4 regions of the Neobacillus sp. NPDC097160 genome follow, and region 4 is predicted to be linked to each of the others. Evidence: riboswitches for the same ligand, from Rfam matches in the RefSeq annotation. Region 4 holds a riboswitch; each other region holds the start of a gene.
The links. A riboswitch is a leader RNA that binds a small molecule or an ion and turns the genes downstream of it on or off. The one in region 4 is predicted to bind S-adenosylmethionine.

Region 1: linked by a shared signal. The riboswitch ahead of ACIQXV_RS01450 (methionine ABC transporter ATP-binding protein) and the one ahead of ACIQXV_RS02785 (sugar ABC transporter substrate-binding protein) in region 4 are both predicted to bind S-adenosylmethionine.
Region 2: linked by a shared signal. The riboswitch ahead of ACIQXV_RS11230 (LLM class flavin-dependent oxidoreductase) and the one ahead of ACIQXV_RS02785 (sugar ABC transporter substrate-binding protein) in region 4 are both predicted to bind S-adenosylmethionine.
Region 3: linked by a shared signal. The riboswitch ahead of ACIQXV_RS02100 (homoserine dehydrogenase) and the one ahead of ACIQXV_RS02785 (sugar ABC transporter substrate-binding protein) in region 4 are both predicted to bind S-adenosylmethionine.

The regions. Positions count from the first base shown of each region.
Region 1 covers NZ_JBIWDU010000001.1:334,236-339,802, reverse strand. Annotated here, with positions in the region: gene tagU (polyisoprenyl-teichoic acid--peptidoglycan teichoic acid transferase TagU) at 1-678, shown strand, start outside; gene ACIQXV_RS01460 (MetQ/NlpA family ABC transporter substrate-binding protein) at 721-1,548, opposite strand; gene ACIQXV_RS01455 (methionine ABC transporter permease) at 1,566-2,240, opposite strand; gene ACIQXV_RS01450 (methionine ABC transporter ATP-binding protein) at 2,230-3,243, opposite strand; SAM riboswitch class I at 3,336-3,441, opposite strand; gene ACIQXV_RS01445 (zinc-binding dehydrogenase) at 4,181-5,170, shown strand; gene ACIQXV_RS01440 (HupE/UreJ family protein) at 5,227-5,567, opposite strand, start outside.
Region 2 covers NZ_JBIWDU010000006.1:269,430-274,996, reverse strand. Annotated here, with positions in the region: gene ACIQXV_RS11245 (hypothetical protein) at 1-641, opposite strand, end outside; gene ACIQXV_RS11240 (RNA polymerase sigma factor) at 613-1,152, opposite strand; gene ACIQXV_RS11235 (ATP-grasp domain-containing protein) at 1,607-2,563, opposite strand; gene ACIQXV_RS11230 (LLM class flavin-dependent oxidoreductase) at 2,579-3,628, opposite strand; SAM riboswitch class I at 3,737-3,840, opposite strand; partial or broken gene ACIQXV_RS11225 (VOC family protein) at 4,147-4,518, shown strand; gene ACIQXV_RS11220 (hypothetical protein) at 5,150-5,395, shown strand.
Region 3 covers NZ_JBIWDU010000002.1:26,082-31,648, reverse strand. Annotated here, with positions in the region: gene ACIQXV_RS02115 (carbon-nitrogen hydrolase family protein) at 67-921, shown strand; gene ACIQXV_RS02110 (GNAT family N-acetyltransferase) at 1,009-1,689, shown strand; gene ACIQXV_RS02105 (GNAT family N-acetyltransferase) at 1,694-2,365, shown strand; SAM riboswitch class I at 2,441-2,552, shown strand; gene ACIQXV_RS02100 (homoserine dehydrogenase) at 2,628-3,623, shown strand; gene ACIQXV_RS02095 (glycosyltransferase family 2 protein) at 3,805-5,094, shown strand; gene ACIQXV_RS02090 (glycosyltransferase family 2 protein) at 5,114-5,567, shown strand, end outside.
Region 4 covers NZ_JBIWDU010000002.1:169,887-175,453, reverse strand. Annotated here, with positions in the region: gene ACIQXV_RS02805 (hypothetical protein) at 1-554, shown strand, start outside; gene ACIQXV_RS02800 (hypothetical protein) at 586-810, shown strand; gene ACIQXV_RS02795 (hypothetical protein) at 932-1,081, shown strand; gene yfkAB (radical SAM/CxCxxxxC motif protein YfkAB) at 1,113-1,604, shown strand; SAM riboswitch class I at 1,733-1,840, shown strand; gene ACIQXV_RS02785 (sugar ABC transporter substrate-binding protein) at 1,967-3,082, shown strand; gene ACIQXV_RS02780 (sugar ABC transporter ATP-binding protein) at 3,150-4,652, shown strand; gene ACIQXV_RS02775 (ABC transporter permease) at 4,654-5,567, shown strand, end outside.

The sequences.
Region 1 (5,567 bases), on a different contig from region 4:
GGCCGCTCCGATACGATGATTGTCTTAACGGTCAACCCAAACAACAATTCAGTGAAGATGCTCAGCATTCCAAGGGACACCCGTACCGAAATTATCGGCAAAGGGAAAGAGGACAAAATTAACCATGCTTATGCTTTTGGCGGGGTTCCAATGGCGATGGATACCGTCGAGGATTTCCTTGATATTCCCATTGATTATTATATCCAGGTGAACATGGAAGGATTCACGAGTATGGTTGATGCCGTTGGCGGCGTCACCGTTCAGAATGATCTAGATTTCAGCCAAGATGGCTTTCATTTTGCAAAAGGAGAGCTTACTTTAAATGGTGCTCAAGCCTTAAGCTATACAAGAATGAGAAAAGAAGACCCTCAAGGTGACTTTGGCCGCCAAACAAGACAGCGTCAAATTATTGAAGGTGTGGTCAAAGAAGGAGCAAGTCTTTCAAGCTTAACGAAGTTTTCCGATATTTTTACCGTCCTTGGCAAAAATGTAAAAACGAACCTTACATTTGATCAAATCGCATCGATTCAAAAAGGGTACAAGGATGCCGGAAAGTCCATTCAGCAAATGGAGATTAAAGAACAAGGAACAATGATTAATCACATCTATTACGGAATGGTGTCAGCTGAAGAAAAGCAAAGAGTGCAAAATGAATTAAAAACGCAACTCGAGTTATAGATAACGAACCAATCCCTTCTCGATTTGAGAAGGGACTTTTTTTTATTTCATCCAATCGGGTTTTCCGAAGCCTTTGAATTGGTCGTCAATGATTTTTTCGAAGTCAGCAGATTCTACAACGGCTTTAATATCCTTAGCCAGCTGGGTATCTTTATTTTCTGTTTTGATGGCAACGACATTGCGATACGGATTAAGCATGTTTTCAAGCGCTATGGCATCAAGCAAGTCCATCTTAGCAGCTAAGGCGAAGTTTCCAGGAACAGCAGCTAAATCGGCGCTATCAACAGAACGAGGCAGCTGACCAGCTTCAATCGGCTGGAATTTCAAGTTTTTCTTGTTTTCCGTAATATCCTTCTCTGATACTGTAATCGGATCGGCCTTTTCATTGATTTTAATCAACCCTTCATCGCGGAGAGTATTCAAAGCACGGGCCGCATTCGTCGGGTCATTCGGAAGGGTAACCGTTGCCCCATCCTTTACTTCATCTAATGATTTATATTTTTTTGAAAAAATACCCATTGGTGCTGTTGGAACCGAAATCAAAGCAGACAAATCCATATTGTTTTCTTTCGCAAAACTTGCAAGGTAAATCGAGTTTTGGAAAAGGTTCGCTTGAATATCACCATTATCTAACGCTTTGTCTGGTTGTATATAATCGCTAAATTCGACAACTTCCACTTTATAGCCCTTTTTCTCTAATCCAGGTACAATTGCCTTCTTTAACATATCACTATACGGACCGGCGGTAGCCCCTAATTTAATATCCTTGGATTTGGCATTTGCCTTATCACTGCTTTCTGAATTGCTGCCGCAAGCTGCTAACGCCCCTACGACTAAAAGTAAAACCATTGCTAAAAACCATTTTTTCATGACATTTTCCTTCTCTCTTATTTTCTTTTATCAACAGATTTGGCTACGAAATCACCAAGAAGCTGAACAAACTGAACTAAATTAATTAATATAACAACAGTCGCAATCATGATGGTATTATCGTAGCGATAGTAACCAAAGCGAATCGCTAAATCACCGATTCCGCCGCCGCCCACTGTCCCCGCCATCGCCGAAAAGCCAATTAAACTAATGAGTGTTAAGGTAATACCGGAAATAATCCCCGATCTTGCTTCAAGGAGGAGGACATCCTTAATGATCATCCATGGAGTAGCACCCGCAGCAATCGCTGCTTCGATGACCCCTTTATCAATCTCTCGTAATGCCGTCTCGACAATTCGGGCAAAGAATGGAATCGATGCCACCGAAAGCGACACGCTCGCGGCAGTTGGCCCTATCGTTGTCCCAACGAGAAAATTGGTTAATGGAATCAATGCTACCAACAAGATAATAAATGGAATCGACCGAATTAAATTGACGATAAAACCCATGCAAACTTGAAGTCCGCGATTTTGCAAAAACAATCCTTTGTCCGTGACATATAAGAGAATTCCCACTGGCAGGCCAATGGCAATGGCAATCACTAAAGAGATGATGATCATATAAATCGTTTGGACAAAAGCTGTATTAATATCAGGAATCAGTTCTAAAAGATGCTGAAAATCAAAGCCCATCGCGTAACACCTCCACTTGCGCTGCCCGGTCTTCGATATACTGAAGCGCCGTGCTTACTTCCTCCTTCTGCCCTTTCAGTTCCATAATAAAGATGCCCAGCGGCAATTCTTGAATATATTCAATCGAACCATGAAGGAAGTTCCCTTTTACGTTAAATTGCTGGAGCATATCGGAAATGACACCCTCACCGGCGACTTTCCCCTTGAAGGTCACTTTTATGATCGGACCCTCACAATTTTTTAAAATGGCTTCCGGAACATCAAAGGACACGACACTTTCAATAAATTCCTTTGTCAGTTCGGCCCGGGGGCTGGCAAACAGGTCATACACCGCGCCCTCCTCAATGACCTTTCCATCCTGCATGATCGCCATGCGGTGGCAAATTTCCTTGACCACATTCATTTCATGGGTAATGAGCACAATGGTGATATCGAGTTCCTTATTGATTTTTTTCAATAGATTCAAGATCGACTTTGTTGTCGTTGGATCCAATGCAGAAGTCGCTTCATCGCATAAGAGCACCTTCGGATTATTGGACAAGGCCCGAGCGATCCCAACCCGTTGTTTTTGTCCCCCGCTCAGCTGTGCAGGGTAAACATCCCGTTTATCCGCAAGCCCGACGGTTGCCAGCAGTTCTTCGACCCGTGCTTTGATTTGGCTTTTTGGATAGTTGGCAGCTTTCAAGGAAAACGCAATATTCTCAAACACTGTTTTTTGGCTGATTAGGTAAAAGTGTTGAAAAATCATCCCAATTTTTAACCGTGCTAAACGCAGCTTCTCCCCTTTTAATTGGGTAAGATCAGTGCCATCCACGGTAATCGCGCCTGAAGTAGGCCGCTCCAACAGATTGATACAGCGCAAGAGCGAACTTTTTCCAGCGCCGGAATAGCCGACAATCCCGTAAATTTCCCCTCTTCGAACGGAGAGCGAAACCTCATCAACACCTTTTACCGTGCCATTTTTCGTTTTATAAACCTTTGTAAGATTCTGAATCTCAATCATATGCTGACCTCTTTTTTTATATCCAATAGTTTTGGAAAAATTAAAATGCCCCTTTCAACTGAAAGAGGCATCGAAATACAAACGGATATTTCGACTTATCTTTCAGAATGAAAGTCATTCTGCAGGAATTGGCACCTTCCCAAAAAGGGGGTTGCCGGACGTCATAGGGCCTTGTCCCTCGGTCGCTCGCGATAAGTGTTTATGAGTTTATTAAGATAGTTTAGATATTACTAATCTATTTTTATTTTGTCAATCATCTGAAAATAGTATTCCACCTTAGTAAAACGCTTCCATTCCTATAAAATCAATCAATAAAGTAGGATTAAAAATATTTTGAAGTAGGGGGACGGTTCTTTCACTTCAAAAACGGCGAATAACGATGAATTACTAAGAAAGCGATGGGAAACATCGCTTACATTGGGAATGTTGTCGTTTTCAATCCAATTGTTTCCGTTTTCAGCAAGATTGTCTAAATACACCATATCCTTGATAATAAAGGTATCAAATCAATAGGAGGAAATAAATATGAAAAAGTTATTAGCAACCATCATTGAAAAAATCGAAAACAACCACGAATACCTTCCCTTTCATCTTGTAGAACCAGTTCGTCCCATCTCAAAAAAATAATGAGCTGGGATGTTTTTTTTTTGCAAAAATAATTCTCCAATTCGTCCTCATGAACCCCTCATATGGACAGTACCACCAATTCCTTTGCTAGTTTTGTCCTCATGAACCCCTCATGCGGACAGTTTCACCCATTCCTTTGCTAGTTTCGTCCTCATGAACCCCTCATGTGGACAGTTTCACCGATTCCTTCACAAGATTCGTCCTCATGAACTTCACATCTTTTCTCAATTTCTTTTAAAATTTCATTTTTCAGATTATGATTATTATATTGAGTATTTTTATAAACGTAATTGGAAAAAGGAGTGATTGGATGAAAGCCATTATTCATGCTGAGAAAACGGGTTTTGATGGATTATCGTGTCGTGAAACAGAAGAACTGCGTCCACAGGCGGGGCAGGTACGCGTACGCCTGAAGACCGCAGGCTTAAACCATCGTGATTTGTTCGTGCTTCAGCGTCATAAACCTACGGAACCACCACTTATTATCGGTTCGGACGGTGCTGGAGTTATAGATGCTGTCGGTGAGGGTGTCGTCGGACTTCAGGCCGGGGATGAAGTCATCATAAATCCAAGCCTTAGGTGGAGAGAAAAAAGTCCGGCACCCCCAGAAGAATTTGACCTTCTTGGCTATCCAGACAACGGTACCTTTGCGGAGCAGATCATCATTCACGCTGAGAATGTCGTGCAAAAACCTCAGTATTTAACTTGGGAGGAGGCAGGTGTCCTATCTTTAGCAGCACTGACAGCCTATCGGGCATTGTTTACCCAAGGTCAAGTCCGCCCTGGAATGAAAGTACTAATTCCTGGCATTGGCAGCGGTGTTGCCACCTTCTTACTACAATTCGCCAAAGCAGCAGGAGCCGTTGTTCTCGTTACCTCCCGATCGCATGACAAGTGCCAGAAAGCTCTCGAACTTGGTGCGGACAGGGCCTTCGATAGCAATGGAGACTGGGAGAAGGCGCTTGGCGGCGAAAAAGTGGACCTGGTCATTGAATGTGTTGGTGCGGCTACCTTTAATAAGTCCCTCAAACAGTTGAAGCGCGGGGGAACCATTGTCACATTTGGAGCGTCTGCAGGGGATGTCGTTGACCTCAATCTGCGTGACTTTTTCTATGGACAATATCGTCTGATCGGTTCCACGATGGGCAGCGGCGAAGAGTATAAAGAAATGATCGAGTTTATTCAAACACATCAAATAAAACCTGTTATCGATCGGATCTATCCATTGGAACAATTTGACCAAGCATTCAAGCGTATGGAAAATGCCGACCAATTTGGGAAAATCGGGTTTACTATTTAGATTTAAATAAAGCTTGGACGGTTCTCAAGTGAAGCCATGAGAACCGTCCCCTTGGTTCAAAAAGCCCTCTGAATAAACCATACAAGGCCGAAGCTCAAAATACCAATTGAGGTTCCGGGGATGAGCCAGTTCATTCGCTTTATCTTTTGAATAAAGGCAATGACTGGCAAGGCCAGGGATACGATGATGAGCTGTCCGAGTTCGATTCCAATATTGAAAGACAGAAGTGAGGCTGCCAGCGATTCTCGGTCCAATCGCATTTCTGCTAAAATTCCGGCAAAGCCAAAGCCATGAATGAGTCCAAAGCCAAAGGCCAGCCACGGCTGATGTTTTGGCTCGCGATTAAAAATATTGATGAGTGCAACATACACAATACTTAGCGCAATTGCTGACTCCA
Region 2 (5,567 bases), on a different contig from region 4:
AATTTAGCATTAGATTGAATTTCCTCTATAACTTTCTTCTCTTTTCCACTAAGCAATTGTCTGCTATTTTCAGCTAAAGATTGGTTTACATAAACCCATTTATCACCACTATGCCAGATGTCCCAATATGTGATTGGACCTTTGAATTCTTTTGCTGTAAGAAAAGGGGGATAAACGATAACTCCCCTTGATACCTCTAACGGCATTTTCAAATCAATTGTTGGTCTCATTATTTTAAATGAAGCTCTTTTTTGTGATTCCGTCAGGCCAAAGTTTTTATGAGATTTAATCATAAAAGGAAAGTTTTCAAATTCTCCCCATTTTACATCTGACGGAGGTAATACTGACTTAATTTCAAGGTTATGCCAAATGTATGAAACAGAATCCGCCTGATGAACTACCTTAACATCACTTTTCCTATCGCCTATATTTCCGACAAGTACAAAACATATTAAACTTACGACGACTAATGCTGTCGAAACCTTGAGCCATTCCCAATTTAGGACGGACCGCCGTCCCTTAGATTTTTTATTAATTTTTTCACGCAATTGGTTTTTAACGATATCTTTTCTTTCATTTACCCAAATGATTTCTTCTTCCAACTTTTCAACCTTAAAGTCTAACGATTGACGGCAGTTCAATAGCTTCATCCTCCATCAATAAGAATTTTCCGATGGTTTTAGTGGCTCTGTGGAGAGTTGTTTTTACTTTCGCTTCTGACCACTCTAGTATTTCGGCAGTCTCTTTTATAGAAAACCTCTTGATTTTTCGTAACACAAATACCTCACGTTGAGACGGCTTTAATCGTTTCAACGCTCTCAATATCATCCTGCCATCTTCTTTAAGTTCTACTATTTTTTCAGTTGATAAATGGCTATCATTCTCTTTTTTTAATGCTTTTACTAACTTTTTAATCTTTGATTCTTTCCGAAAAAAATCCATCGTTGTATTATGTGCTGATCTAAATAAATAATTTTTCACCTTATGTATATCATTAATGCTTCCATACTTTTCATATACCTTAAGAAACGTTTCCTGCATCAAATCCTCTGCAGTTTGCGGTTCTTGAACGATAGCGTAAATGTATTTAAAAATTGATACGCTATAGTCTTCATACCACTTGAAAAATTGTTGATCTTTTATGGACCCCATTTTAGTTCCTCCCATTTAGTTAATAGAGAGACGTTAATATGATTAAAAAGTTACAGTTTTTAAAATTCTAAATGTTTATTTTATATTAATGTTTATATTCATTTAAAAATAGTCCTTCAATTACATTTAATTCTAACAATATTTTTTAATCTCCCCTTTAGCTTTTTACACCTTAAAATAACTAAATACCCTATCCCACAGTTTTCGCCCGTTAATGATGTAGACTCAGATGAAATCACACAGACTAAATATACCAATTAAATTATCCTGACCGTTCGTGCAATAAAAAATGACCGCCTATTGGACGATCATACTCCTTTTAGATTTAATTCAGAAAAATGTATAAGCTTAACATTATGGGGTTTTCTTCTTCTTTAATTAAATCAAGAAGACTTTCAATATCCCATTCATTATTATCAGGTAATTCTAAGGAAATTTTTGTTACTTCTCTAAATTAAGCCGTTGCTGTTGTTGCGTATTTTTCTTCTAATGTATTCTTTAATAATAAAGCTACTTCGAGCATTCCGTATTTTCCAGCTTTTGCTTCTGCATCAGAATTATAGTTCGTGTTTGTATTAATATCGTAAGTAAAAATTTCACCTTCAGCATTTTTGATGAACTCGATTCCAGCAATTTGAATTTTATTACCAGCAAGTACCTTTTTATATTTTTCTAAAATTTCGTCCTCAAAACCTTCAATGATTTGAAACTTAGGCTTCTCTTCTACTTTTTCTCCTACCGGGCAGAATAAATCGCCAATTTGGCATGCGTCCGCTGGGCAAAGTTCAAATCCTTCCGAAGTATCAACCTTAACGGCATAAACAAAGTTTCCTCCTACAAACTCGCAACGGGTTATGTAGCTTTCAGGAGATTGAATGTATTCTTGAATAAGGGTAATTCCATCGACCGGTTCTTCGAACGTAGGTCCTTCCACATAAGCTTTTAGAACTTCTATACTATGGAATAATTGAACACCTAAGCCTTTACCGGCACGGTTATGCTTCGTAATAAAGGACTGTCCTTCAAATGCTTCGGCTGCCTTTAAAATGTTTTGTTTTCCAACCGCTGCAATCGTTTTTGGAGTCTTAACACCATACTTGTTTAACTCTAAATATTGTAAAACCTTACTAACCTCAAGCTTTAGAGCACTCGTTCCATTTAACACCGTACGTCCATGTGCTTCAAGCCAAGCCAATACTTGCCCAGAAAATTCAGCTGCAAAACGATGATCACGTGTATGAGAAGAAGCACTCATTCGGCTATAGAAGATTCCTTCTGGTGGCTCTATTGATAAATCTAGCGTTCCTTCGTCCAAATGCCATTCTTCATAAGGAACACCAAATTCCGCTAACCTTTTTGTTAAATGGACTGTCCACTCACTATTTTCATGTATCACATATACCTTGCTCATCATTATGTCCCCTCTCTAGTTCTTTATTAAACTACGTTTTTGTTCAACTAATGGCATAACCTGCTTTGCAAAGCGTTCCATTTCCTCTAATTGAGGTGAAAATTGCAATAACAATAAGTCTAAGCCAGCTTCTTCATATTGTAAAATTCGATCTGCAATTTGCTCAGGTGTTCCTACTAAGTTCGGTCGTAGGCCGCGATTGGATACAGAGTAATCCTGTAATTGGATTTGTTGCTCTAATTGTGATTTAGTAGTGAAATCTTTAAAGCCAGCATATCCGCTAGTGTCTTTCACAGTCGTGATTTTTGCAAGCTCAGCCAGAGCCTCTTCTTCTGTATCACGGCAAATAACATAAGCAGCCATACCAAATGAACTAAATGGCGCACTGCCAGTTTGTTCACGGCGTGCCCTCATATCGGTTATTTTTCGATCAATCTCTTCAACTGTACCACCGTGCATAACATAAGCATCACATTTTTCTGCTATGGTTTGCTTACCTTTTTCACTTTCACCGCCTGCATAAAGAATCGGGTTTGGTCCTTGAACAGGTTTCGGTGCAAGCTTCGCATCCTTTAATTCGTAAAATTGACCAGAATAATTGAAGGTTTCTTCTGTCCATAATCCTTTTAGTACATCAATAAACTCTTCGGTACGAGCGTAACGCTCATCATGTTCTGTAAAAATACCCCCATATTGACGTGCTTCTTCTGCCCACCAAGCAGAAACAACGTTAAGAGTAAAACGCCCATTACTGATTTGATCAATATTTGCTGCCATTTTGGCCGCTACAGCAGGATTATGAAAACCAGGGCGAATCGCAGTCATAATTTCAATTTTTTCTGTCACTGCTGCAAGGGCTGCTGCTGTAGACCAAGCTTCAAGAGAGTCATGCTCCGGACCTTTAATATCATTTAAATATAATTCAGCTATTAAGGTAGTCGAGTATCCCCATTTTTCAGCAGATTGTATTACTTTCTTTGCATAATCAAAGGTAGGCGGCATATTTTCATTCTCCACATTACGTAACCAGCCTCCAAAAATCGGTAACCAAAAACCATATTTCATTTGTATTCTCTCCTCTACCATTCTAATTCTATAGTTTTCCTATTATTTAAGTTGGATTTATGTTTAAATTAAAAACTCTCTTCCTAAGAAGAGAGTTTTATTACCCTCTTCTCATCTTTCAAGCGATGTGCTTGATGGAATTGGCACAGTATTCATAAGAACCTGCTGCCGAGGCTTCAAAGGGCCAGTCCCTCCACCTCTCTGGATAAGAAGAAAAATGTACATTCAATTTTTTAATTAACTAAAGTGATAATAGTTTAAATTTATCAAATTGTCAATCAAATATTTCTAAACTCTAAATAACAACTTATAAACACGATAAAGGAAATTTTATCCTCCAATCAGTTTCAGTCTGAAGTTAACTCTTTAGGAAATTATGATACATCCCAGGGAAAATTATTAATGACCTTAAGCATAGGCGTGTTTGGTAAATATTGTGTATATTCCACAGTACTCATTTATACTTAATTTATGCGAGAATTTTTACTATTTAAACCTAATAACAAGGAGGAGTAACAATGAATCTTGGCGCGTTTTCTATCAGTTTAAATGTAAAAGACATTAATAAATCAAAAGCATTTTACGAAAACCTAGGATTTTAAGTCTTTGGTGGTAACATTACACAAAACTGGCTTATTATGAAGAATGAAAGCTGCGTAATTGGGATTTTCCAAGCCATGTTTGAAAAGAACATCCTTACTTTTAATCCAGGATGGAATGAAAATGCCGAAAATCTCGAATCATTTACGGACATTCGAGAACTACAAAAGCAGCTTAAAGCAAAAGGAATAAAAATTCTATCTGAAGCAGATGAATCAAGTGAAGGACCTGCACATTTAACAATTGAAGATCCTGATGGTAATTCCATTCTTTTGGATCAGCACAGATAAAAGTGCGCCACAGGGACGGTTCTCATGGTTTTAAATGAGGTAACGCAGACCACAAGAACCGCCACTAGGGTTTCAGGTACCTGTATTCATTAAAGAACTGTTCCCTCCAAGGGAAATAGCATGAAGAAGAAAGTAATCCACCCGGTCTGATAAACTCAAGGGTGGATTATTTTTTATGGTTAAATCACAGAATGGCTACGAGTAGGCTTACAAATGCAATCGTAATCATAAAAAAGGGGTAGATCCCCATTGTGCTAAAGCGTTAGCACATCGGGCGTCAGACACTGAAGATCCCATCCGGTATCATTTTCAATCCAAAATAACCCTCAAATCCTCCAACGTTTCCCTGAGTTAGTTTTGTAATTTATTACCACGTTCCAGGGTATCCTACATGCACACATCCATTCCCCTCCTAAATGTCACATATACCTTCATGCTCCAAATCTTTAATTTGCTTTTCTGATTTTATTGAAAAACGGGTACAAACCTATCGCATGTCCTTCCCTGGATACATATAAATACAGTAAAAACTCACAACAGGGATAGATGTAAGGGGGGCCAAATATGGATTGACTAACGAGAAGGTTTCTGCACCATCTATAGAATGATAAAAATTTCCAGAAGGAGATGGATGATTATTAAAACGATTAGATTTGATAACACGTCATGTAGTGATGTATTATCAGCAATTTTTGATGAAAACTGGAAGCGTGAATTGACAAATGAACATGTAGTTTACACTGCTACATCGTACAACGCGGAAGTAACACTGTATCTCAAGGGCGACTATAGTCAAGACCTTGTTTTCGATTATGGCAGCAAAATATTGGTCGCAGGAAAGACCTATCATCTACCACCACACAAAGAATATAGATAAAATGAAGTGCATTTTTAATTATCAGCTTTCTTGGAATATAAATGAATAAATGAGAAGCAGAGGGTGTCCCATAATTGAGGGCACCTTCTTTTCTACAAAAAAAGATGATTTGACCATTAATTGCTACAATTAAGGTCCCGTATAAAAATCCCTTAAATCAATAATGATACTT
Region 3 (5,567 bases), 140 kb from region 4:
GAAGTTTGAATAAAATACTAAAATATTAGATAATTCCTTTAAAAGAATCAAAACTGGAGGAGAAAAATGAAACTAAGAGTATCTGTTGTGCAGTACCATCTGCATACAATTCAATCCTTTGAGGAATTCGCCGCACAATGCGAGCATTACATAAAAACGGCTGAAGAATTTGGTGCGGAGTTTGTCCTGTTTCCGGAATTCTTTACCACCCAGCTCCTCTCCATTGGCAGCGAACAGGGGCAAAGTCTAACGATCGACGACCTGCCAAGCTTTACTGAACAATACCGTGAACTCTTTTCGAATTTTGCAAAACAAACAAATATGCATATTATTGCAGGAACACATGTTATTAAAAAGGATGATCAGCTCTATAATACCGCTCATTTATTTTATCCAGATGGGAGGATCGGTGAGCAAGCTAAGCTGCATATTACCCCAACAGAAGTGAACGAGTGGAATATGGCGCCAGGGGATTCGTTTCAAATATTTGAAACGGATAAAGGAAAAATTGCACTGCTTACTTGCTATGATATTGAGTTTCCGGAAATTGTCCGCATGGCAAAAGCTAAGGGTGCCGATGTCATTTTCTGTCCATCCTGCACAGATGATCGTCATGGTTTTCATAGAGTACGATATACAAGCCATGCCCGCGCAGTGGAAAACCAAGTATATGTGGTCTTAACAGGAACTGTCGGTTCACTGCCAACAGTCGATTTTATGCGGGCAAATTTTGGCCAGGCGGCAATAATAACCCCAAATGATATCCCATTTCCGCCAAAAGGCATATTGGTAGAAGGGGAAATTAATAATGATATGGTTGTAACAGCCGATCTGGATTTAGAACTTTTATATAAAGTTCGCGAGCACGGCTCGGTCACAACCTGGCGTGACCGCAGAACAGACCTTTATACCGATTGGTAATTAGAAAAACTTGGGGCTTACTTTTAGCGAAGCCCACTAGCAGATGAATGTTGTAGCTAGATATAACAAGGGGTGTGAAACCAAACCGTGTATCGAAGTGAATTTTATGTATATGACCAGGGTCAGCCCGTAAAGGCGATCATTCGCAATTACACCAAAAATGATTTTGATCAGCTCATTGAAATCCAGTCTGAATGCTTTCCACCGCCTTTCCCAGCCGAATTATGGTGGAATAAACAGCAGCTAACGAATCATGTAACCATTTTTCCAGATGGTGCGCTATGCTGTGAAATTGCAGGGAAACTGGCTGGTTCGCTCACAGGTCTTTGTGTCGAGTTTGACCCAAATAATCTCAATCATTCTTGGGAAGAAATCACCGACAACGGGTACATCCGCAGCCATAATCCGAATGGCGATACATTGTATATTGTCGATATCAGTGTTCGCCCACAATACAGGAAACTAGGGCTAGGTAAATTAATGATGCAAGCGATGTACCATATAGTCATTGAAAAGGGATATGCCCGACTGCTGGGCGGAGGCAGGATGCCAGGCTATCATAATGTGGTTGATCAAATGACCCCCAATGAGTATCTAACAGCGGTCATTAGTGGAGAATTAGACGATCCCGTCATTAGCTTTTTGCTACGGTGCGGCCGTGTACCAGTCGGCATTGCAAAAAATTATCTCGATGATGAAGAGTCCTGCAACAATGCAGCCTTAATGGAATGGAAGAACCCGTTTAAATCACAAGAAGGGGGCGTATAAGCCGATGGAATATAAAAGAATAACCAGTATTGGAGATCCCAATTTTAAAAAGCTTCATGATTTAATGAAAGAAATTTTCCCACCGGAAGAAGTATTGGAATATGACCATTGGAAAGAACCGTTGGAAGACCCAAGCATTCGTGTGTTTGTTGCCACAAAAGCAGACCAAGTTGTCGGAGCAACGGAATACCGATATTACCCCGATTGGAATATTGCTATGACGGATTTTACCATTATCAGCGAACCGGGATTAGGGCTTGGACGATTTTTAGCGCAAAACCGTTTAAAGGATTTAAACCAGCTTGCCAAAGAAAATGGCAAAGTGTTGTTCGGAATGTTTGCAGAAATCTATGATCCTTACCGAGTAGAACATCACGAATTTGGCGGCGTTAAGGTGATGGACCCCTATGTGCGCCGGGAAGTATTGTCGCATTTAGGCTATAAGCGCCTTGATCTTACTTATGTTCACCCTTCTTGGGAAAATACTGGGGAGGCTGTAGAGGGACTTGATTTGTGTTTCATGCCAACAGATGATGAGTTTGGTCAATTACCAGCCGCTTTAGTAAAGGATTTTCTGACTACTTACTATTCGGTTTTATCCAATAAACCGCAGAAATGGCTCCAGATGATTGAAAAAATCACGACAATAGAATCAATCGCTTTATTACCGTTATAAAAATCTATTGACATTGACAGAAGATTCAGCTAACATTCTCTTTATAACTTGGTAAATTAATGAAACTAAATACAACTCTTATCCAGAGCGGCGGAGGGACTAGGCCCGATGAAGCCCGGCAACCTTCAAGGTATTCCTTGAAAAGGTGCTAATTCCTGCAGGTTATTTTTAACCTGACAGATAAGAGGAGGATTCTGCCCTCTTCTTATGAAGAGGGCTTTTCCTGTTTTAAAAAAAATATCTAAATAGGGGTGGATGGACAATGACTGTAATAAAAGTGGCAATCCTAGGTTTTGGAACAGTTGGGGAAGGTGTTTATCGGACGATTCAATCACATGCGGAGGAATTAACAGCGGTATTGGGTAAAAAGGTTGAGGTTGCCGCTGTCCTAATAAAAAATAAGCAGAAGGAAAGAAACGTCAGTGAGGATGTTCTCCTTACTACAGATTTTGAAGACATTCTAAATATGCCGGAGCTTGATATTGTCATTGAAGCCATCGTGGACAAGGACCCAACATTTTCATTTTTGAAAAAGGCCATCGAACGGGGATGTCACATTATTACAGCGAATAAAGAGATGTTTGCCCATCATGGACAAGAGCTGCTCGAGCTGGCAGAAAAAAATAATGTATCGGTTGGTTTTGAAGCAACGGTAGCAGGGGGAATCCCAGTAATTCAAACCTTTAGACAATTATTAAACATCAATCGCATTCAACAGGTTCAAGGAATCTTAAATGGAACTTCGAATTTTATCCTGACCGAAATGCGGGAGGGTAAGCAGTCATTTGCCGAAGCACTAAGCTTAGCCCAAGAAAACGGATTTGCTGAAGCTGACCCGACAAATGATATTGAGGGCTATGACGCCTTTTATAAAGCGATGATTCTTAGCCGGATTGCCTTTGGAGAGGAACCAAACTGGCATGATGTTGAGCGTGAAGGGATTACCGCTATTACAAGTGAATTAATTGAAAAAGCTGAAGAATTAGGCTTACGGTATAAACATATTGCCCAAATAAGTAAGTCGGGAAATCAGATTAAAGCAACCATAAAGCCGGTCCTTGTTGGAAAGGAGCATCCATTTTACCATGTGGAAGGGGTTCAGAATGCTGTCAGTGTCCACTCTGATATTGTGGGTGAAATCACGCTGCAAGGACCAGGTGCTGGAATGTTTCCAACTGCAAGTGCTATCATCGAAGATTTGGTTTATGTGTGTAAAAACAATGCACCAGCCCCTCGACTAACGGCATTAACAACATGATAGAAATTTCTCCAGAAAAAAAGAGTCCTCAAGCTCTTTTTTTCTTTGCTTTCAATAAAAAATAAACGAAATTAACAAAACTGGGCTCAAGTTTAGTCAAAACTAAATGGTAAACATATTGTGTAAAAGCTCGACCAAATGGACTAGTTATTTGATAAAACAAAAATTGAAGGGGTGCGTCATGTCAGGAAGTTTTAAAAAAGAAAGTACACAAAAAGAAAGTACACAAAAAGAGATGATGCAAAGTCCCCAAAAAAGTAACACTGAAGGTTCATCGGTAAATAAAATTGATCAAGACATTGAAGTCAGTGTTATTATGCCGTCACAAAATAAATATCCACTTAATCTATTTTCCCTCTATTCACTTGAACTCCAAACCTTTAATCCTGCAAAAATGGAAGTCATCTTTATTAATGATGCCTCAACAGACCAAACGGAAGAAAAACTAAAAGGCTACTCTCCGCCCTATCACTTTAAATATATCCATAGTAATCAAAAGCTGGGAAGAGCAAAGGTCAGAAATTTAGGTGTTCGTTCTGCAAGGGGAAGCATTTTGATCTTTCTAGATGCGGAAATGATCACGGAACCTGATTTTGTTGAAAATCACTATAAGTATCATCAATCCAAAAATAACGTGATTTTGTCAGGGGTTATGCATTCCAAAGCACTATATACATGTGTTTTCCCCAGTTTCTCTGAGCAAAAAATAGACACCATTGCAGATTTAACAAAAAATAATAAAGAAATATATACGAGATTCCAAAATCGTAAAACCCATTATGATGAACCATATTCATTATTAGAGAAAAGCGATTTCGCAAGAAAAACCTATAGGGATTTAGCGTTTAAATCATTTCCATGGTTTCGGCAGATTATCCGAAATTTCAGTGCAGATTTAGAAGGGTTTGCATTTCCATGGATGGCCTTTCTAACAGGGAACGTCTCTATACGGAAAGAAATGATCGTTAAGGCAGGAGGATTTGATGAAGAGTTTTTCCATTACGGTTACGAAGATTGGGAATTAGGATACCGATTATACAAAATGGGTGCTCAAAATATTGTCAGCGATCAATTATTCACCTACCATCAGGAGCATCCGGTTGGGGAAAGCAAATGGAGAGAGGCAGTCGGGAACTTTGGCCTTTTTACGATAAAACATCATGATGTTGATATCCTCATTCTAGGATTAGAGCTTTCTGGACTCACGGATTTATTAACGATGAATAATATCCTAAGGGAATATAAAATACTTGGAAAATCTAGGCCGGAGCAATTTCAAAAATTCGAAGAAAAATTCATCCTCATCCTTGAAACCATTATTCTTATGCTCCAGGTCGATATCCGTCATTTCAATATCTTAGGGGCTGCAGGCTTCGGCTCAGAGGATCGAAAAGAGCTCCTTAATGATATAAAAAGTCTAAGCGACTATCCTAATTTAACAAACTTTATAAATCAAGTTATAAAATCATAATCATAGAAGGAGTGAAAAAGTGGTTTCCATTATAACGTGCACCATAAGAGAAGAAAGTATCGATAATGTTTTTAATAATTATCAACAGCAAACCTGGCAGGATAAAGAGTTAATTATAATCTTGAATAAAGACACGATAGATATTGACCGATGGATCAAAAAGGCAAGGAATTATCCAAATGTACAGGTATTTCAATTACATGAAAAAGCAGCCTTAGGCGACTGCTTAAATTTTGGGGTAATGAACGCAAGCTATGACATTATAGCGAAATTTGATGATGATGACTATTACGGTCCTGAATATATTTCCAGTTCAATGGATGCGTTTAATAATAAAAAGGTTTCGATTGTCGGCAAAAGCTCGTACTATATTTATTTCAAAAATAAAAAGGCATTAATACATGTTAAAGGTACTGAAAACTCAGTTACGGATACTGTTGCCGGTGCGACTTTACTTTTCCGTAAAGATATAT
Region 4 (5,567 bases):
TAAAAGCGATGAAGGATTTACACGCCATGCAGCGGTTGCATGACGAGGCGGTTGTATCTGCCAAAGTAGACGCAGAACGACTATTAGCGAAAGGAACGCCACAACCTTCCGACGTAGAGCAAGCGTTATTCAATAGTAAAATGCAGCAAGTCAAAGCGAAGGTAATCTTTGCAGGCAGCGCTAAGACGGCACTAGAGGCGCTTCAAACGCTAACAGAGGTTGAACAACCAACGCTAGCCAAGCAAGCCGCCGAAAGCGTACTAGAACTATCAAGCTATGCGCTAACTGGAACGGTAGAAGACCGCCACCAAGCTAAACGGCAGCTAAGCGCCATTCATTCGGAGTTATTCAAGAGAGCGCAGCCACAAGGCGCAGAGGCGGCTACAGAGGCACTAGGACGAGCAAAAGCTATGTTAAATTCGGGCATTGTGCCTTCCATTCTAGCGGAAAAATTAGGCGAAATTAGCAGAGACACACAGCACTATGCCAATAATTCATACGCTTATTTCACGTCTAAAAGCGAATTTGTTAAACGTGTAGAAATGGGCATGTAATAACGCAGCAGCAGCGAAAGGGGGTGACATTTTGCGAGTTATTATAACTAACAATATGTTAATCCTAGGAGACGAAAATGTATTAAAACATACGACCGCCGACTACATGACCACCGACCTAACAGGCTATAACACGGCAGCGCCTAACTTAGACGACCTTTATAAGCTATACGAAAAGGGGCTAGGTAATAAGGCAGCAGCGAACGCATACAAGCGTTACAAAGAGTTAGTTTTAGCGAATTATGAGAAAAGGTAATAACGAAGAAGCAGCGCAGGGCATTAACAGCCTTAGCGCTCTTTTTTTGTCCATTGATACCAAATATTGCGAAGGGCTGCGCCTATCTTTGTAAATTACAACGAAAGAGGGCGTTAGCAGGATGGATAAGCAAACTTCTAAAATCGCAAAGCTACTAGGAAGACCGCAGCCGCAGCAAGAGAATATTTTCGTAGGTAAAAATGGCGTTATAGTTGTAGTAGAGGGCGAACTTAATCTAAATAAACTAGTCAACAAAGCGTTAGCTCTTTAACAGGGTAACGCTCTTTTTTTTTTATTGCCAAATGCCAAGAGATTCATTACAATCTATGTACCCTAGCGACTTTGCTAGTAATCTTGAAACCTTATCATTGGATGAAATTAGAGAGGCTATCCATCACTTACTAGATATACGGGATGAAAAGGTATGGATGCTGTTTGGAACACTGCCATTCTATGCATGCAGCAGTAACCAAGAGGATTTAGACCTTTTAAAAAGACTGTATGAATGTAAGAATGTCACCGTCAGAAACGATCCGGACGGCCGTTCCCGTTTAAATGTAAATATATTTAACGGTGACATAATTGTCACTGATTTTGGTGACACACCATCGCTAGGAAATATCCAAACTACGAAGCTGAAAGATGCCTACGAAACTTGGCAATCATCAACATTGGCTAAAGATTTGAGCTGCCATTGTCCAGCAGTTTCCTGCCTCGGCCCCAACATCTTAGTAAAAAATAGCTATTATCGAGATTGTGACTTTAGCTTAAGAAAAAATAGAATACAAAAGTAAAAAACAAGGAAATTGAAAATCTAATACGAGTATTTTGGATATTTTTAATTAGAAATATTCAAAATACTATTGACAACTTATTAATAGGAGTTTAAATTAAGTTTAATACTTTAAATGAATATTACGTTCTCTTATCAAGAGTGGCAGAGGGACTGGCCCGATGACGCCCAGCAACCGTTCCGGAAAGGAATTGGTGCTAAATCCTGCAAACAAATTATTTGTTTGAAAGATAAGAGAGGAGTAGTCCTTCTATTTGTGATGAAACCTCTCTTTTCTGGAGAGGTTTTTTATTTTACATAAAAACAAACTTTTCCTATAGGAGAAACGGAGAATTAGTAAAAACAAAGAGAAGGAGTTTTAAAATGAAAAGAAATATTTTAAAAAGTACATTCGTATCAGCATTGGCAGCAACACTACTACTCACAGGATGTGCATCTGGAGGAGAAACAAAGCAGGCAGGCGGCAACAAAAAGGTTTCGCTTGTAGGGGTACCAGAAGCATTTTCCAAAGGGGATCAGTTAAAAATCAAGGTCATCCGCAAAATTGGCGGTGACGATCATACTGCCCAATTCCTAGCAGGGGCAAAGGAAGAGGGAGAAGCATTAGGTTTAAAAGTGGACGTGTTTACGGCAAATGGCGACACAGCAAAATTCCATGATGCCATTAATCAGGCACTAGACCAAGACTATGACGGCTTTATCATCTCCCATGGCGATGATGATGCGACAATTAACGATGTGAAGAAGATTGTTGAAAAAGGAAAAAGTGTTGTAGCGTTTGATTCAAATCCAAACTTAGCAAATGTAGAGGGTGTAACCATTACTTCGCAGGATGACGAGGCATTAGCGACGTTAGCGCTTGACCAGCTTGTAAAGGAAACGAATGGTAAAGCGAATATTGCTTACCTATGGGTAGACGGTTTCCCGCCAATGGTCCGCCGCAACAAAGTTTACCAGGATGTGCTTGCAAAAAACTCTGGTATCAAAGAAGTGGAGCGTTTCGGGGTAGCTGCTGCTGATACAAGTGTCCAAACGCAAAATGCAGTGGCCGCGATGTTGAATAAATATCCGAAAGGTAAATTGGATGCGATTTTTGCTACTTGGGATGCCTTTGCCATCGGTGCAGCACGTGCACTTAAAGAAGCAGGGCGTGAAGAGGTAAAAATCTATGGGATTGACGTGTCGAATGCCGACCTCCAAGATATCCAAAGAAAAGGCAGTGCTTGGAAATATACAGCTGCGGTTGACCCTAAATTAATCGGTGCTGTTGATATGAGATTACTTGCGAAAAAATTAGCCGGTGAAGAAACACCGAAAACATATGATTTAGAAGCATCGCTTGTTTCACAAGAAAATCTTCAGAAGTCAAAGGATCCTATAAACATGGTTAATCTTTCAAAAATCATTCCAGGCTGGGGCGAGTCCACAGCATTTGAAGAGGATTGGATGAAAACATTAAAGAAGCATTATAAGAAGTAATCGTGAGCTGCACTCTCTTTTTCGCTAGATTAAGGGGGTGCCGTTTTAATAAGGGGGTGGAAGTTCGATGGGCTCAACATTAGAAATGAAAAACATCTCGATTGAATTTCCAGGTGTAAGGGCATTGAATCAAGTAAATTTTTCAACGGAAACGGGAACTATTCAGGCATTGATTGGGGCAAATGGTGCTGGGAAATCAACGTTAATGAAGGTTTTATCAGGGGCTTATGACCATTACACAGGGGAGATATCGCTGGACGGGAAACATCTCAATATCCGTTCGCCAAAATGTGCCCAGGATGCCGGAATTCAAATTGTATACCAGGAAGTTGATACTGCCCTCATACCGTATTTAACTGTCGCGGAAAATATCATGCTGCTCGACACCGTCCATAACATGGGGAATAGCCAGTGGATAAACTGGAAGAAGCTTCATCAAAAAGCAGCAGAAATTTTAACGGGGATGAACATCACACTTTCGACAAAGAAGCTTGTGAGTGAGCTGACACTTGCGGAAAAACAAATGATCTTAATTGCCAGAGCAATCTCGAATCAATGTAAGTTTCTGATTTTGGATGAACCGACAGCACCATTGAGCCATCTGGAAACGAACGAACTTTTTCGGATTGTTCGAGTGTTAAAAAAGCAAGATGTAGGAATTGTTTTTATCTCCCATCGCTTACCGGAAATTTTTGAAGTGTGTGATGTGATAACCATCATGAGAAACGGTGAATTTGTGGAAAAAGAAAAGATTGCCGCTATTACCCAAAATAAAGTTGTCGAGCATATGCTTGGGCAAAAGCTGGAGGAACAGTTCCCAGAAAAAAATACGGCAATTGGAAACACGGTTTTTGAAGTAAAGGGACTTACAGATAAGGAAAAAATTAAAGATTTACATTTGCACGTTAAATCAGGAGAAATCGTTGGTATTGCAGGGCTTGTAGGGGCTGGAAAGACAGAACTGTGCAAAGCATTATTTGGTTCGGAGAAACTAACAGGCGGAGAAATCATCATTAATGGGAACAAATTATCCTTAAAAAGCCCATATGATGCGGTAAAAAACGGGCTTGCCTTAGTCCCGGAGGAACGGAGAAAAGAAGGAATTCTCATTCTTGAATCCGTTGAAGCTAATTTGTCCGCTGCGAATCTAGGAAGTTTTTCAAAGGTATTTGGTTTTGTAGACAGAAAAAAGGAAAAAAATTCGGCAAAACAGTTGATCAGTCTTCTTGGTATTAAAACACCATCGGAAGAAACGAAGGTGCAAAATCTATCAGGTGGAAATCAGCAAAAGGTGGCAATCGGGAAGTGGCTTGTTGCTGAGGCAGATGTTTATATTTTTGATGAACCAACAAAAGGTGTTGACGTAGGAGCAAAGAAGGACATCTTTGAATTAATCATCGAATTGGCAAGAAGAGGAAAGGCCATCATTTACGCTTCATCTGAACTATCCGAAATGATCGGAATCACGGATCGAATCTATGTTTTATATGATGGCAGGTCAGTAAAGGAATTGGTTACAAAGGCAACGAATGAAGAGGAAGTATTATTTTATTCAACAGGGGGCAGGTAGAATGGAAGCAAAAATTTCAGCTAAGAATCAAGGAGCCCCAGTGAAAAAGGGATTTGAGCTGTTTCATTTTTTATATAAATACGGAACGATCATCACGATTCTTGCACTTATTGTTATTTTTTCAATAGCGAATCCTACCTTTATTCAAGGAAGTAATATCATCAATATCTTACGATCGATTTCGATTGTGACGATTATTGCCATCGGAATTACGATTTCGTTGTCCGTCGACGGTTTCGATCTCTCGGTCGGTTCGGTAGCATCGTTATCAAACGCCATCGTCATTTCGATGTTTGTCTGGTTTTCGCAAAATATAGTAGTGGCCATCATTTCTGCCATTCTCGCATCATTATTAGTTGGGGCATTAAACTCATTCATGATCGTGAAGCTGAGGATTCCGGATATGCTGATGACGTTAGCAACGATGTTTATCATTCAAGGGACGGCACTTACCTATACAAAAGGGGCATCGGTTTCGCAAAATATGGTGATGCCGGATGGCTCGATGGCAACAGGTCTCATCAGCCCTTTTTTTGCAAAAATTGGAGCGGTTCCATGGATTATAATCATCATGGCTGTGGCAGTTATTATTGTTCATATCTTTTTGACCTACACTAAGCATGGCCGTTATATGTATGTGATTGGCGGAAATAAAGAGGCCGCTCGGCTTTCCGGTATACCCGTCAATAAATATAAGGTAGCTGCCTACTTGCTTTCGGCCCTTTTTGCTGCGATTGGCGGAATTGTGCTTGCATCCCGCGTTATGACATCAGAAATCAACTCTGGTGCACCTTACTTGATGGATTCTGTTGCTGCTGCGTTTATCGGCTTTTCTGTCCTTGGGGCCGGCAAACCCAACGCATTTGGCACCTTTATTGGGGCAGTTCTAATTGGAATTTTGCAAAATGGCCTTGT